2 regions of the Methylophaga sp. F7 genome follow, and region 1 is predicted to be linked to the other one. Evidence: riboswitches for the same ligand, from Rfam matches in the RefSeq annotation. Region 1 holds a riboswitch; the other holds the start of a gene.
The links. Region 1 has a riboswitch for cobalamin ahead of AC08OG_RS09920 (hypothetical protein). Riboswitches for the same ligand answer to the same signal wherever they lie in the genome.
Positions count from the first base shown of each region.

Region 1 (4,432 bases):
TCCAGCGTTTAGTGAAAATCTTAAGTCATCACTAAGCCAGTATCCATAATCTGCTGTACCAGTTGTTCGATTACCGAAACTTTCGTTATCGTCATAACGAGCACTGAGTAGCCACTCATTTTTGTTAACCTTGGCCTGCCAACTTGCAAATATAGCTTTATTTTCTCTGGAATCTTCAGCGTAATCAGTGCTACTTTCAACACGGTCATGATCATAATCAAAGCCAAGATTGACTCGGTGATTTTCGTTAAGTGTTAACGTATTAACCCAACTGGCCTCTCTATGGCGCGTATTAAATTTAGAGTCATTCTCACTCTGTTGAACTATTTGGGAAAGATCTCGACTTTCAGCAAGTTCAAAACTCATCGTCCAAAGTTCATTGAGTTTATACCTAGTGTTAACACCCATCACTTGTTGAATCACATTTTGATAAATAGGCTCCTGTTTTGTCTTAGTACCAAAGACAAATCGGCCGTTATCATATTCGTTATATGCTTCTGCTCTTAAAAAGTTCGCCCCGACATACCAGTCATTGCTTATTTGGTGAGCAACATTGAAGGAAAGACTACTATTACGATAACCATCATGATCAGGCGTAGCATATGTTCTAACTGGATCATCTAAAGTGTCCTGAGCATCTATCCCGTTACTTGTTAAATAACTATAACCCACGTTATAGCGGGTTTTTTCATTTCCGCCACTAATACCTGCTGTCGCTTTTTGAGTATTTTTTGTACCAGTAGCTAATGAAAAATAAGGTTTTGTTTCACCAGACTTGCCTTGCTTGGTAAAAATTTGAACCACGCCACCAATAGCATCTGAACCGTAAAGCCCAGCTCTAGAACCTCGAACGATCTCAACTCGATCAATTTGCTCAACAGGAAAATCTTGTAATGCTGTCCCCCCCGATGTAGCGGACTGCCATTTTATACCATCGACTAAAACAAGAACGTGATCGCTATTGTTGCCACGTATAAAAATACTGCTTGCTTTTCCATAACCACCATTTTGTGTCATATCCACACCGGGAAATCGTGAAAGCAAAGTTGCTAGATCATTAATCTGCAAACGATCAATATCCGCACGGGTAATAACCGTATTTGGTGCCAACGCATTTTCGGTAGGCATCCGGTTAGCGGTAATCGTCATTGCATCAAGGGATTCCTGTTCAGCCAGAGCCGTAACAGAGAAGGTGGAAGTAGCCAGTGCCGCCAAAGTCAGTCGTGCACAGACACGCAAAGGCATGGCCTTTGTTGAAGGTTTCATATTTTCTCCTAGGGATACGCTCACCCGCGATCCGGATTAATAAAGTCACACAACACACGTTGGTTGTGATGAACTTCAGGCCGGTCTCCGGACTCACGTTGTGGCTTGCGCCAGTACACCCGCCTTCCCACGATTAATCGCAGTGGCTGATTGGATGCATTTTCAACGTTTACCGTTGCGGGGGCAGTGTTGGTTTTTCACCAACTTCCCGTTTAACTCTGATGGATATCAAAGCACCTGAAGAGGCGCGCATCTTAAATCTCCCATGGCTTATCGTCAAACCTGATAAGGACAATTAATGATTTCCAAATTGACAATATAGCTTGCTAATCCTTATTCTGTCGGCAGTTTCAGGTGTCACGAAAGTGATGAAACGGGAAGTCGGTGCAGCCAAACAATGGATAAACCCGACACTGCCCCCGCAACGGTAAATGAGTTCAGGTTGAACGTTACGCCACTGTATCTATTACGGGAAGGTGTTCAACCGGTGACAGCACTGCTCATGAGTCCGGAGACCGGCCTGAAATATCCTGGTCTGTTGACCGAAAATGCTATTAACCAAGTTGTGCGGGTGAGCACATCGGAGAATCTCAATGTCGTTATTGTCTCAACGTCAGCAACTGATCGTGGCTGCGCTTCTTGTCTTATTAATGGTGATGACTCGTGGTCATCATTTCGCCGATATCAACGTTTTACCCAGCGCCTCCTGGGCAGTATTTATGCTCGCCGGATTTTATCTGGCCTCAAAATTGTGGTTTCCGGCTTTTTTAGGTCTGGCTGTTGTGCTGGATTTGATGTCGGTATACATAGGCGGCGCCAGTAATTTCTGTGTTTCGCCATCTTATGGCTTTTTACTGCCTGCATATGGAAGTTTGTGGCTGGCAGGTCGCTGGTTTCAATCCAAATACCAATTTAACTGGACTGCTCTGTTTACACTGGCGATGACGCTGGTGACGGTTACCGCAGTTGCCGGCCTGTTCAGTGGCGGTGGTTTTTACTGGTTTTCAGGTCGTTATGTCGATCCAACCATGGCTGAGTATCTGACCCGGTTTGTCCAGTCCTATCCTGGCAAACTGAGTAAATTAAGCTTTTATATTGCTGCTGCCGCGGTGATTCATATCAGCTTCCGTTTTGCGAATTTGAGCCAGCGCAGTAATCAGCTACGTTAATGTCACAGCAGCCGCAAACCTGCGCTGCGCTGATTATTGCTGCCCCCGCCTCAGGTCAAGGTAAAACAACCGTTACCGCGACCTTGGCGTGGCATTATCGACGTCAGGGTAAACAGGTCCGAATTTTCAAAGTGGGTCCAGACTTTCTGGACCCAATGATCCTGTCATTTGCCTCCGGCCATCCGGTTTATCAAGTTGATTTATGGATGGTCGGTGAAACTCACTCCAGACAATTGATTGCCGACGCCGCCAAACAGGCAGATATCATTCTGATTGAAGGCGTGATGGGTTTGTTTGATGGTACGCCTTCCACAGCTGATTTAGCTGCCATTATAGGAATCCCGGTGTTAGCGGTCATTGATGCCAGTGCCATGGCACAAACATTTGCCGCTTTAGCATTCGGCTTAGCCAACTTTCGTCAGGATGTGACGTTGGCTGGTGTTCTGGCCAATCGTGTGGGCAGTGCCAGACATGCTGAAATGCTGACGTCCGCTTTACCTAACGATTTACCTTGTCTTGCTAATATGCCTCGTCAAATTGAAAGTCTGCCCAGCCGTTATCTGGGTTTGGTTCAGGCTGATGAACTCACGGATTTGACTGAGCGTCTGGACCGACTGGCAGATAGCCTGCAGCTGAATCCCGAATTTGTTTTACCGCAAATCAAAATCAACAATCAGCCTTTTGAAGCTTTACCCGCATTATTAAAAGATCTTCGCATCGGGGTGGCTAAGGATGCAGCGTTTGCCTTTGTTTATCAGGCAAATCTGGATTGTTTAACCGCTATGGGTGCTGAGCTGATATTTTTTTCCCCGTTAACGGATACAACGCTTCCTGAGGTAGATAGCCTTTATCTCCCTGGTGGCTATCCTGAACTGCATCTGGAAACACTCAGCCAAAATATGTCGATGCGTCAGGCGATATGTGAATACATTAATGCCAATAAACAAGTTGTGGCTGAATGTGGTGGCATGCTGTATTTGTGCCGCACATTAACCGATAAGCATGGCCAACAAGCTGAAATGTGTGGCGTGCTGGCCGCTGATGCCAAATTACAAGCCAGACTGACAGCCTTGGCATTGCAACAAGTTACTCATGATAATTACACTTTACGTGGTCATACCTACCACCATTCCTTGTTGGAAAATCAACCCATAGCTATCCTCTATGCTGAATGCCCAAACGGCAATAAAGTCAGTGAAGCCGTGTTTCAGCAACAACGCCTGACAGCCAGCTATATCCACTTTTATTTTCCGTCAGCCCCTGAACTCATTGCCCGCTGGTTTACCCCATGAGTCAGGATAAATACCGCTTTAATCACCAGGATCGTGAGGCTGTATATCGCGCTATTGGTGAGCGTCGTGATATGCGGCATTTTATTGCTGATCCAATCGATCAGGATATTCTGCAGCGATTATTTCAAGCAGCCTGGCAGGCTCCCAGCGTAGGACTGATGCAACCTTGGCGGATGATTCGGATTACCGATACCGGCATCCGCAATGCTATTCATCAAATCGTTGAAAATGAAAGAGTGCTGACTGCCAAGGCGTTGGGTGAGCGTGAAACAGAATTTCTGCAGCTGAAAGTTGAAGGCATCAAGGATTGCGCTGAAGTGTTGGTTGTCTCGTTGATGGATAAACGTGAGTCGCATATTTTTGGTCGCCGCACCCTGCCGGAAATGGATCTGGCATCGGTCTCATGTGCCATTCAGAATATGTGGCTGGCTGCCCGTGCCGAAGGATTGGGCATGGGCTGGGTCTCCTTATTTGATCCCCAAAAATTAGCCGATTTATTGGGGATTCCTAATGGGGCCTGCCCGGTGGCGATTCTGTGTCTGGGTCATGTTGATGATTTTTACCAACAGCCCATGCTGGAGCAGGAAAACTGGCGACAACGTCAGCCTCTGGATGAACTTATCTTTGAAAACCGCTGGGAAAACAATACTAAGTCATGACCTTTATTATCATGCTCAGCGCTTTGATCATTGACTGGTTTGTCGG
Region 1 covers NZ_CM166511.1:1,963,889-1,968,320, forward strand. The annotation lists gene AC08OG_RS09915 (TonB-dependent receptor domain-containing protein) at 1-1,266, opposite strand, end outside; cobalamin riboswitch at 1,328-1,522, opposite strand; cobalamin riboswitch at 1,602-1,804, shown strand; gene AC08OG_RS09920 (hypothetical protein) at 1,860-2,435, shown strand; gene AC08OG_RS09925 (cobyrinic acid a,c-diamide synthase CobB) at 2,435-3,727, shown strand; gene bluB (5,6-dimethylbenzimidazole synthase) at 3,724-4,386, shown strand; gene cbiB (adenosylcobinamide-phosphate synthase CbiB) at 4,383-4,432, shown strand, end outside.

Region 2 (4,432 bases), 310 kb from region 1:
TTACGTATTACTTTGCCTGGTAAACGATTTATTACGCAGACGCTATAATTAGTGTTAACCATTATCTCTCACTTCAAATAGGTATTATTTGGGGTGAGGGATAATTTTTTATTGAGCATTTTCTATTTCAGGCCAGCCGTTAATCTCCGGGTCAAACCCGGGTTCCAGCGCCTGTATTCGTTTTACCAAAGGTGGATGTGTAGACAGCATTCCAGACATTTTATTTGAAAGCTCGGCAAACAACATGTGCCTGGCCTCTTCCAGTTCATCATGTCTGACTTTATTGGCACCTTGTTGACTGAGGGCCCCTATTTTTTTAACGCGCCCGCTAACGCAATAGGATCACCGGTATAACGTGTGGCATCCGCATCAGCAAGATATTCACGTTGACGAGATATCGCTGCCTGCATGATTTTTCCCATAAAAGCCCCTAGTAATCCCAGTAGAATCAGAGCAATTCCGATTAACAGTATTTGAGCACCACCTTTTCTGCCGCGCCCACCTGAATGCATCAGAATCCGTCCGACAACATAAAGTGCCATCAAACCGTGAATCAAACCGATTACACGAAGGTTGAGCCGCATATCGAGGTTACGAATATGAGCAAATTCATGGGCGACTACTGCTGTCAGTTCATCACGATTCAATAAAGTTAATGCGCCACGAGTCACGGCAATAGCCGCATTATCGGGAGAGCTACCCGCAGCGAAAGCATTAATTCCGGGTTCGTTTTCAATGATAAAAACCTGCGGTGTCTGAATGCTGGCTCCCAGCGCCACTTCCTCAACGATGTTTTGATAACGTGTAACCAAGGGATCACCGGTTATCTCGTTAATATCAGTCGCTCCCAAAGCCTGAGCAACCTTTGCACCGTCACCGCCCATGGTGACTATTTTCCAAACAGAGGTCAGAACAATCACCATAGCAACGCCGGCAGCAACCAACCCAAATAGTTGCCAGTTAACCATTATCTGTTCAGTCTGATTAATACTGTCGCCGCTCATCCTGACAGAAGCCAGCGAGGCAATCACGGCTGCAATCAACGCCACAGAAAAAATAAACAAAGTCATCATCAATCGACTTTGTTTTCGGGCATTTGCACCCAGTTGATAGCTGCTCATTGCAGCCATTTTTAAAACTCAACCTTGGGCGCGTCTTGAATCGCTTCACGGTCATCAAACTCCAGCTCTGAGGCGCGAGTAAAGCTGAACATATTGGCTAGGATATTGGTCGGAAAAGTTTCCAGAACATTGTTATATTCAAGCACCGTATTGTTGTAGCCGCGGCGCGAAGCTGCCACTTTGTTTTCAATGCTGGTCAGCTGTTCCATCAGATCACGGAAAGCACCATCCGCTTTCAGATCCGGATAAGCTTCTGATAAAGCGAAGATGCCGCCCATTGCTTTACCTAACACACCTTCAGCCTGTCCAAGCGCCAGCATTGACTTTGCATCGCCCGAGTCGGTTTGATCACGCATTTTTTCTGCTTGATTGCGGGCTTCAATTACCCCATTAAGCGTTTCCTGTTCATGCTTGGCATAGCCTTTAACGGTGCTGACCAGCTGCGGAATCATGTCGTGACGTTGCTTAAGTGTAACGTCTATCTGTTTGAATGCATTCTGGAAGATATTGCGATGCCGAACCAATTTATTGTATTCAATAATCACATATAAAATCAGCAGGCCGACAATCCCTAGTAATATCCATTCCATATTTACTCTCCTTCTATTGAATTTAATGTCGTGATTGATTATGGATTAGTTACCCATAGTATTAAACAGCTTACTGACTATGAAAGCTAAGGGCTATTAACGTTCAGCCAAATACTATCTCAAAATCACGATCAGTCTTATTAACGTATTACTGCCAATATCGCATAGTTTGACTGATTACCATTTGTCTGTATTATCGCAGGCAGTTTCAGGTGCCTTTATTGCTACATGTGATTAAGGTTAAACGGGAAACAGGTGCGCCTCTTATTTGGCTATTCCTGTACTGCCCCCGCAACGGTAAACAGTTATTTCATTGCTCTGGTCGCTATCTGCCTGATAGATCGACAGTCACTGTACTTAACAGTATGGGAAGACGAGACATGATGCCGAGGATCTGTTTTTATCTTTCATCGCCAACATTCGTAATGGCCAGGAAAGAAAATCAGCCCCCAATATGGCTAAGCTGTAAGTCCGGAGACCGGCCCGAAGCTAACTAAGGAGTCGTGGCGGGGTGCCTGAACGTTCCGAGATTAGACCCATACTGTCCCCTGCCCGCTATTTACCTAACTGGTAGCTGCTTTTGCTACGGCAGGATGTCTGATGTCTTATATTGTTAAATATCGCTTGTGTTTTCACCGACCCATTTTTCTATTTGCCCTGTTGTTTTCTCTGATAACTTCAAGTGCGTATGCCAGTGAGCATCATGTAATGGTTATTGTGTCAGATCGCTCTGCCCCGACTTTGGTCTCTGGAGCACATCAATTATTACAACAACAGCCTGATGCAGACATTCAAATCCGCACGGTCAGTCAGCTTAATGCTTTGACTGATGCTGACTTACAGCAATTAATTGATAACAGTGCAAGCATATTAGTGGTTGGTGTATTTGGCGATCCTGTGGAACGATTACTCGTTCGGCAATATAACAATGATCAAAAACGCTATGTTTTACATAGTGACCAGCGGCTTATCGAATTAAATAGCGATCCGGTTACACAATCTATTCCTAATCATATCTTGAGTGATAAAGCCTCATTAAGCACAACAACTCTGTTAGAGGCCAAACAGGTTCAATATCCCGAGTATGCTAACTGGTTACAGGCTCGTGCTTACTGGGTTAACCGTTCGACAGAGAATTCACGCAGTCTGCTGGACATGTTGCTCACAGAAGGCAGTAAAAAAGCCGAATTACAACCTGTTGGGGCTTTACGCTTTGCTTTGCATAAAGACGATAAAACTCAATGGTTAAGCCCAACTGAACTAGCCAAACAACTTGATACAACAAATCCTGTTGTCTGGTTGGTCGATCATGATACCGGCGATTTAACAGGTGAATGGAAACTGCATCAGCAGTATTGTCAGGCGCTGAACAGTCAATGTGTTTCCGTATTGGCCGCCTGGGGCGAACCCAGTGTTGAGGCTATTGAGACGATCAAAAAGGTGATGAACAAATCTTTGCCAAACACACCATGGGGAATCGTTTCTTTTCAGGACTTTGTGATTGGTGGTGGTGATGGTCGTGAGCAGGTTGAACAATTATTTACTGAGCTTAATGTTCCGGTTTTAAAAGGTATTCGTCTTAATAAATTAAGTGAGGCGGATTATGCCTTATCTTCACAGGGTATTCCTCGCGATTCGATTCATTATCGGATTGCCATGCCGGAGTTGCAAGGTGTCAGTCAGCCACAGATTCTGGCATTGACCGAGCCTGCAAAGATGGACCCACAAACCGGGGCCCAGCTGACGCAAAGTCTACCAATTAAAGAACATATAAACCGTCAGGCACTGCGCATGCAAGGCTGGCTGGCTCTACAACAAAAAGACAATGCCGATAAGCGTGTCGCCATTGTGTATTACAACCATCCCCCCGGTAGACATAATATCGGTGCTGATAATCTGAATGTGCCTGAAAGTCTGCTGGAAATATTGAATAGCCTGAAAAATGCAGGTTATCAGACTGGTGAGCTGCCAAAAGATGCGGAATCTTTGCTGGATATGCTGCAACTTAAAGGGGTGAATTTACCTGAAGACGCACAAGCATTATCAGCGATGTCCAAGGTCGCCAACACCATGACAGCGGATGAATATCAACGCTGGTTCAAACAGTTACCGGCAACTGTTCAGGCTGAAATGATTGATGGTCCTTTGGCAGCATTACAGCAGCGGATGCGTGATGCTATTGAGCAGGCACTGGCATTGGACAGTGTGACAACTCGCCAATCTCAACTCAATTTGCTAACGGCATTTATGCAGCAAACATCCACGGATCTGCATCATGCACTGGATGGTTTACGTCATCCCGGCCGCAGTCGAGCATTGGATTTATTAAATCAGCTGGAACAGGATTATCAGCAGATCATCGATGCAGCTGCTCAAGGCCATCAGCCCGACTGGCAGCATAGCGAATCCTTACATGATGCATTATTGGAAATGCAGATTGAAGGTATTCGCGGTTGGGGTGAAGTACCCGGCAAAGTGATGGTCTGGGATAATCGATTACTGATTCCCGGCGTGCAATTTGGCAATGTGTTTATCGGCCCGCAACCACCGCGTGGTTGGGAAATCCATGAAGAATTGTTGCATGCCAATATGTCTTTCCCTCCGCCACATCAATATCTGGCGTTTTATCACTATATTCAGTCGCAATTTAACGCTGATGCTATGGTGCATGTTGGTCGACATTCAACCTATGAGTTTTTACCCAAACGCAGTGTAGGTTTG
Region 2 covers NZ_CM166511.1:1,657,022-1,661,453, forward strand. The annotation lists gene AC08OG_RS08475 (calcium/sodium antiporter) at 1-52, shown strand, start outside; gene AC08OG_RS08480 (M48 family metalloprotease) at 309-1,130, opposite strand; gene AC08OG_RS08485 (LemA family protein) at 1,133-1,711, opposite strand; cobalamin riboswitch at 1,905-2,212, shown strand; gene AC08OG_RS08490 (cobaltochelatase subunit CobN) at 2,312-4,432, shown strand, end outside.
Region 2: another riboswitch for cobalamin. It lies ahead of AC08OG_RS08490 (cobaltochelatase subunit CobN); the one in region 1 lies ahead of AC08OG_RS09920 (hypothetical protein).